Regions from separate parts of the Gordonia sp. w5E2 genome, predicted to be linked through region 3. Evidence: predicted binding sites of a transcription regulator. Region 3 holds the regulator's gene; each other region holds the start of a gene.
The links. The regulator LexA, encoded in region 3, represses DNA repair genes until DNA is damaged. The targets are predictions, from matches to a motif close to CGAACANNTGTTCG.

Region 1 (2,265 bases), 260 kb from region 3:
TCCCGCGACGCACCGGGTCGGCGATTGCGACGAAGACGGACACTCATAAATGGTAACTGACTAGTTACCAAATGTCGGGTGTCTTTGTGGAAGGGGCAGCGAGCGGCGACTGCCATGGGGTGGCGATGTGCAGGCCGATGCGGTGAGTGAGGCGTCCGAGCAGTATCGCCGAGAGCTGACCGGGTACTGCTATCGCATGTTGGCGTCTCCGTTTGATGCTGAGAACGCGGCGCAGGAGACGATGATGCGGGCGTGGCAGCACGCCGATCGATTCGACCCCGCCAAAGGCTCTAACCAGTCATGGTTGTACAAGATCGCCACCAACGTGTGTTTGGACGCTCTGCGCGGCTTTCGTCGACGGACCCGCTCGATGGACCTGAGCGGGCCGCGTGAGCCGGGTCCCGACATCGGCTCGGCACTGCCTGAGGACCATTGGGTGCTGCCGATCGCCGATCGCCATGTGCTGCATGATGACAACGACCCACTGTCGGTCCATCTGCAGCGCGAAATCGCTGCGACTGGCGTTCGTGGCCGCTCTGCAACGGTTGACGCCGATGCAGCGAGCGACGGTGATCTTGCGCGACGTCTTGGGCTGGACTGCCAAGGAGGTCTCGGTCCTGCTCGAGTGCTCGAGCGGGGCGGTAACCAGTCTCCGACGAGCACGCGCCCGGCTGGCGGAGGGCCCCGTGGGCGCCGACACGGTCGATCTCGCCGAGGTCGACCGGGCCGGCTTGCTGTAACGATCACGTCCCGCCGCCGACGACGAACTACCACGCTGTGGCGCTAAATGTTTGGCAACTATCGCCACGGAGAACCGTGCCGCCGTCGCGTTATCGGCGATCACGAGCATCCTTGGCACCTCGAGTTGTTCAACGCCGCAACGCTGGACCGAAAAATGGGTGGTCGGGACTCGGCGAGACGCGTGTCCACAAGGTCGAAAAATTGTTCGAGAATTCCTCGACGCTGTCGGTATTGTCGGGTAATGTAGAACACATATTCGACGCGACGTGGGGCGGGGGTGGCGGCACGTGAACAGCAACAGCAATGGCGTTGGGGCCGGTGGTGCGCCTTCGGCTTTGGCTACCGCTGCGGTGGGGTCGGCGGATGCGGTGGTGGCGGAGAAGCTGTCACGTCTTGCCGCGGTGCTGGATGAGTTGGCTGCCGTCGATGTGTCGTTGGTGTCGGACGCGGCGCTGGTGGAAGCCACCGTGGAGGCCGAACGCCTGGCGTTGCGGACTGCGGGCGCTGTCACCGATCGGTTGATTGTGGAGGCCTCCGACCGGGACCTGCCCCGCGCGTTGGGTTTCCGCGATGTTCGCAATTTCATGGGGCATGGTCTGCATATTGGTGATCCGGCTGCGCGGCATCGGGTGATCGCTGCGACCGGGTCGTTCACCACGATCTGCGGCGACCGACTGCCACCGTCGTGTCCCACCCTGGCCGGCTATGTCGTAGAGGGTCGGGTCGCGGGCGCGCACGTGCGTGCGGTGTTGGAGGTGTTGGAGGCGATCCCTAGTGAGGTGTCGGCCGAGACGAAAGCTGCCGCCGAAGCACAGATGGCCGGCTACGCGGTCCAGTTCACGCCCGCCGAAATCACCAATTTGGGTTCACGATTGTTGGCGCATCTCGATCCTGATGGCACGCTGACCACCGCGAAGGACCGCAAACGTCGACGTCGCCTGTGGGTGAACCGACAGAACGCGCAACTCATGTCACGGTTGACTGCCGACCTCGATCCGATCGCCCGCGCCCGACTCGATACGGTGCTCGACTCGTGGGCCAAACCCGGCATGAACAACCCGGATGATCCGGAGTCGCCTGTCGGTCCGATCACCACCGCTAACGCCGAGCAGGTCGCGGCAGCTGCCCTGCGTGATGAACGCTCACCCGCGCAACGCAACCACGACGCCTTCTCCGCACTCCTGCAGCAAGTACTCGAATCAGGGATGTTGGGCAACACTCACCGCGGGTTACCGATCCAGGTGATCGTCACCACCAGCCTGCACGAACTCGAAGCACAGGCAGGGATCGCACAAACCACGTCTGGAACACTGCTGCCCATCCAAGACGTGATCGAGATGGCCGCCTCTGCCGGTGCCAGCCAGTATTTGGCGGTGTTCGGTGAGCACACCAGCGTGCCGCTCTACCTGGGGCGGTCGAAGCGAATCGCGTCGCTGGGACAACGACTCGCCTCCTTTGCTTCACCCGGCGGGAAAATGTGTTCCGCCCCCGGCTGCAACCAGCCCGCTTCACGGGTGCAGATGC
Region 2 (2,265 bases), 690 kb from region 3:
CTGGTGGTGACGATCACCTGGATCGGCAACCCGCGATGAGTGTTGCCCAACATCCCTGATTCAAGTACTTGCTGCAGGAGTGCGGAGAAGGCGTCGTGGTTGCGTTGCGCGGGTGAGCGTTCATCACGCAGGGCGGCGGCCGCGACCTGCTCGGCGTTAGCGGTCGTGATCGGCCCGACCGGCGACTCCGGATCGTCCGGGTTATTCATGCCCGGTTTGGCCCACGCATCCAACACCGTGTCCAGGCGGGCGCGGGCGATCGGATCGAGGTCGGCGGTCAACCGCGACATCAACTGCGCGTTCTGCCGGTTCACCCACAGGCGGCGGCGGCGTTTGCGGTCTTTCGAGGTGGTCAGCGTCCCGTCAGGATCGAGATGCGCCAACAATCGTGATCCCAAATTGGTGATTTCGGCGGGCGTGAACTGGACCGCGTAGCCGGCCATCTGTGCTTCGGCGGCGGCTTTTGTCTCGGCCGAGACCTCACCGGGGATTGCCTCCAGCACTTCGAGCACCGCCCGCACATGTGCGCCGGCGACCCGACCCTCCACCACATAGCCGGCCAGCGTCGGGCACGACGGTGGCAGTCGGTCGCCGCAGATCGTGGTGAACGAGCCGGTCGCCGCGATCACCCGATGCCGCGCCGCCGGATCACCAATATGCAGACCCTGCCCCATGAAGTTCCGAACATCGCGGAAACCCAACGCGCGGGGCAGATCCCGGTCGGACGCTTCCACAATCAAGCGATCCGTCACCGCACCCGCAGTCCGCAACGCCAACCGTTCCGCTTCGACGGTGGCTTCCACCAGCGCGGCATCGGATACCAGCGACACATCGACGGCAGCCAACTCATCCAACACCGCGGCAAGACGTGACAGCTTCTCCGCCACCACCGCATCCGCAGACCCCACCGCAGCAGATCGCAAAGCCGAAGGCGCGCCACCGGCCCCAACGTCATTGCGATTGCTGTTCACGTTCCGCCACCCCCGCCCCGCGTCGTGTCGAATATGTGTTCTACACTACCCGGCAATACCGACAGCGTCGAGGAAAAATCGAAATAGCTTTCGATCGCGGATTCAGGCGCTCAACAGATCGCGGGTGATCTGAAGCTGGCCCAGGTGCTGGGCCAAGTCGTGTACGACATGCAGCACCACCCACTGAGGCGTGACGGTGTCGAGGTCGACCTTCGCGCGTGTTCCGCGTGCATCGCGGCCCGCAATTCCGTCGCGCACCATGCGCGTCGACCACACATCCATATCGGCGCGGACCTGCGCGATGCGTGTGACGAGATCATCGCGCGTTCCCGTCGCGTCGAACTCCCGCGACCGATCACGGGGCAGATCCATTCCGCACCCGAATGTTCCCAGCCACCAGCGGGCCATCTCGATGCAGTGGTGGACGATCGCATACGGCGCGTTGGAACCTGCGACCGGCAAGCTTCTGTTGAGGTCAGCATCGGTCACGCCGTCGAGCGCAGTCAGAACGCCGTCCCAGCATCGATCAGCGGTGTCGCGAGCGGCCTCAAACCAGAGATCCATCGCTATAGCGTGTCACGTTCGGATCGTCGTGATCTTGCAGGAACCGCCATCTCAGCGCAGTAACGAAGTTCGAGCCTCGTCGACGAATCCTCGTCAAGAGCGTGACATATCGACATAGTGGAGTGTGGAGTCGCAAACCGAGCGACTCCCAACGAGGAAAGGGTTTACCCATGGCACTCGACGACGACGACGACATCACCACCTCCAGCCCAGGGGGTGAAGGTCCTGCCGATGGCGGCTCGAATCCCGGCGGACACGACGGCGGCGCAGACGGCACCGCCTCACCCGGCGAAGGACCAGCCGACGGCGGCTCCAACCCCGGCGGACACGACGGCGGCGCAGACGGAACCGCCTCACCCGGCGAAGGACCAGCCGACGGCGGCTCCAACCCCGATGGCCACGACGGCGGCGCAGACGGCACCGCCTGAGTGACAAGCATGCTGAGCCGCTGCATAGCCACCGACCCCGACGTGTTCGCGCGTGACTACTGGGGCCGGCGACCTCTGCTCAGCCGTTCGGACGCGCTCCCCCGCGACTTCGACGATCTTCTCTCGCCGCGCAGCGTCGACGAGTTGATCGCCGAGCGCGGGGTGCGTGCACCGTTCATCCGGATGGCCAAGGAAGGCGGCCTGGTAGGCAAAGAGAACTATCTCGGTCCAGCCGGTTTCGGTGCAGAAATGCCCGACCAGGTCGATTCCGCTAAAGTCCTGGCGCAGTTCGCATCTGGTGC
Region 3 (2,265 bases):
GCGTGCCCGCAGGCCGCGTTGAGGTGCCGTGATCGAACGCGATCCGACGCCGAGGCCGCGGCGCGACGTCTGCGACGGCGGTCCGTCGGGACTCAGTCGTTCGAACGCGCCCCGCCACACTTAGCTCGTCGCTACGCGCGGGATTCGACGGTGCACGTCCACTGACCACCGTGGCGCGGTGAACTCGGGGACGCGTCGTCGATGCAGGTCGCGGCGTTGCAGATCGGGTGGTCGGCGGTGTTGCCGCGGATGCACTCGACGTGCTGGGAATCGTGCGGGTCACCGGGTTGGTCATCAAGCTGGTCATCGCTACCTCCAATGGTCGATCAAGCGTTCGATGAACTGATGTTCGAGTTCTACCAGAGGGGTCCGACAAAGTCCTGCGACACGTCGAACAAATGTTTGATGTTGTCAGTGGCCTCCGCTACTGTCGGCGCCAGACGATGGAAGAAAGACGCACCCCACCCCGCTTCACAGCAGCACCCGGTTCACAACAGCACCCGCTTCACACATCAGGAAGGACGGAACCGATGACAGAGAAGTCACGACGCGGCCCGTCGTCGCCCAAGGGCAACGGTCGCAGCGTCGAAGGCAAGAAGAGTGGAGGCGGCGAGGAGGCACCGATCCATCCGGCCGTCGCCGAGGCAACACTCACCGATCGCCAGCGTGGCGTCCTCGATGTGATCCGAAAGTCGGTGCGCGAGCGTGGATATCCGCCGAGCATCCGAGAGATCGGCGACGCCGTCGGCCTCACGTCCACGTCATCGGTCGCACACCAGTTGCGCACCCTCGAGCGCAAGGGCCTGTTGAAGCGCGACGCCAACCGTCCGCGGGCGGTCAACGTCTCCGAGGCTCCCGATGCACATCACTCCGATGCCATCAACGGAGATCTCCCGACCCCCACGTTCGTTCCGGTACTCGGCCGTATCGCGGCGGGCGGTCCGATTCTCGCTGAGGAGGCGGTCGAAGACGTCTTCCCGCTTCCGCGTGAGCTCGTCGGTGAGGGCTCGTTGTTCCTGCTCCGCGTCGTCGGCGAATCGATGATCGACGCCGCGATCTGCGACGGCGACTGGGTTGTCGTGCGTCAGCAGAATGTCGCCGACAACGGCGACATCGTCGCAGCGATGATCGACGGCGAGGCGACGGTGAAGACCTTCAAGCGCAAAGACGGCCACGTCTGGCTGATGCCGCACAATCCGCTCTTCGATCCGATCCCCGGAGACGACGCCGCCATCCTCGGCAAAGTCGTCACGGTGATGCGACGGGTCTGATGCGCCGAACGGGCCCCGCAGGTCGTTGACCAGCGGGGTCTGTGTCAGCCGTCGAGTTGCTCGGCGGCTGCGCGTCGGGCGAGTGCCGGACTCGAGGTGGCAAGTGCGGCAGCGGCGGCAGCCCGGCACTGCTCCATCGTCACCGTCGACAGCTTTGCTCCGACTGCGGGCGTCGCCGCCGGAGCCGCCGACAGCGAGGTGACTCCGAGCCCGACGAGCACACATGCGAGCGACGGGTCGGCCGCGGCCTCGCCACAGACTCCGACGGGTTTGCCCTGCTGGGCGCCGGCGGTCGCAACCTGCGAGATGAGTGCGAGCACCGCCGGTTGCCACGGGTCGGTGAGTTCGGCGAGTTCTGCCGACATCCGGTCGGCGGCCATCGTGTACTGGGTGAGGTCGTTGGTTCCGATCGACACGAAGTCGACCTCGGCCAGAATCGCCGGCGCCAGGATCGCCGCTGCCGGGATCTCGATCATCACGCCTGCCGTCAGACCACGCTGACGGACGAGTTCGGCGAACTGTGCGGCCTCCGCGGCCGTGGCGATCATCGGTGCCATGACCCACGGCGTCGTGCCGGACTCCTCTGCCGCGCGCGCAATCGCGTCGAGCTGAGTTCGCACGATGTCGGGGTGGTCGTCGCCGATGCGGTTGCCGCGTACGCCGAGTGCGGGATTCGCCTCGTCCGGGTGCTCGATGAAGGCCAGCGGCTTGTCCGAACCGGCGTCGAGCGTTCTGATGACGACTTTTTGGCCCGCGAACGCCTCGAACACGTCGCGGTACAGCCGCGTCTGCTCGTCCACATCGGGCTCATCCGCCCTGTCGAGAAACGCCAACTCGGTGCGGAACAGCCCGATGCCCTCGACTGGCGCATCGGCAGCGCTGCGCGCGGAGACGCCGTCGGCAACATTCGCGAGGATGGCGACGGCGGTGCCGTCGGCAGTCCGGCCGGGGCCACGCCACGCAGCAACAAGCGCGGCCTCCGCAACGCTGCGCT

Region 1: RND64_RS10960 (HNH endonuclease signature motif containing protein) is a predicted target of LexA. The motif match lies at 987-1,000, and genes of this name have one in related genera.
Region 2: RND64_RS12810 (HNH endonuclease signature motif containing protein) is a predicted target of LexA. The motif match lies at 1,000-1,013, and genes of this name have one in related genera.

What each region holds. Positions count from the first base shown of each region.
Region 1 is NZ_CP144213.1:2,420,425-2,422,689, reverse strand. Features, by position in the region: gene RND64_RS10970 (ArsR/SmtB family transcription factor) at 1-43, opposite strand, end outside; partial or broken gene RND64_RS23130 (sigma-70 family RNA polymerase sigma factor) at 128-361, shown strand; gene RND64_RS10965 (sigma factor-like helix-turn-helix DNA-binding protein) at 468-740, shown strand; gene RND64_RS10960 (HNH endonuclease signature motif containing protein) at 1,029-2,265, shown strand, end outside.
Region 2 is NZ_CP144213.1:2,850,884-2,853,148, forward strand. Features, by position in the region: gene RND64_RS12810 (HNH endonuclease signature motif containing protein) at 1-971, opposite strand, end outside; gene RND64_RS12815 (mycothiol transferase) at 1,074-1,535, opposite strand; gene RND64_RS12820 (BatC protein) at 1,706-1,963, shown strand; gene RND64_RS12825 (cupin domain-containing protein) at 1,973-2,265, shown strand, end outside.
Region 3 is NZ_CP144213.1:2,159,430-2,161,694, reverse strand. Features, by position in the region: gene RND64_RS09860 (LysM peptidoglycan-binding domain-containing protein) at 1-307, opposite strand, end outside; gene lexA (transcriptional repressor LexA) at 624-1,271, shown strand; gene ptsP (phosphoenolpyruvate--protein phosphotransferase) at 1,316-2,265, opposite strand, start outside.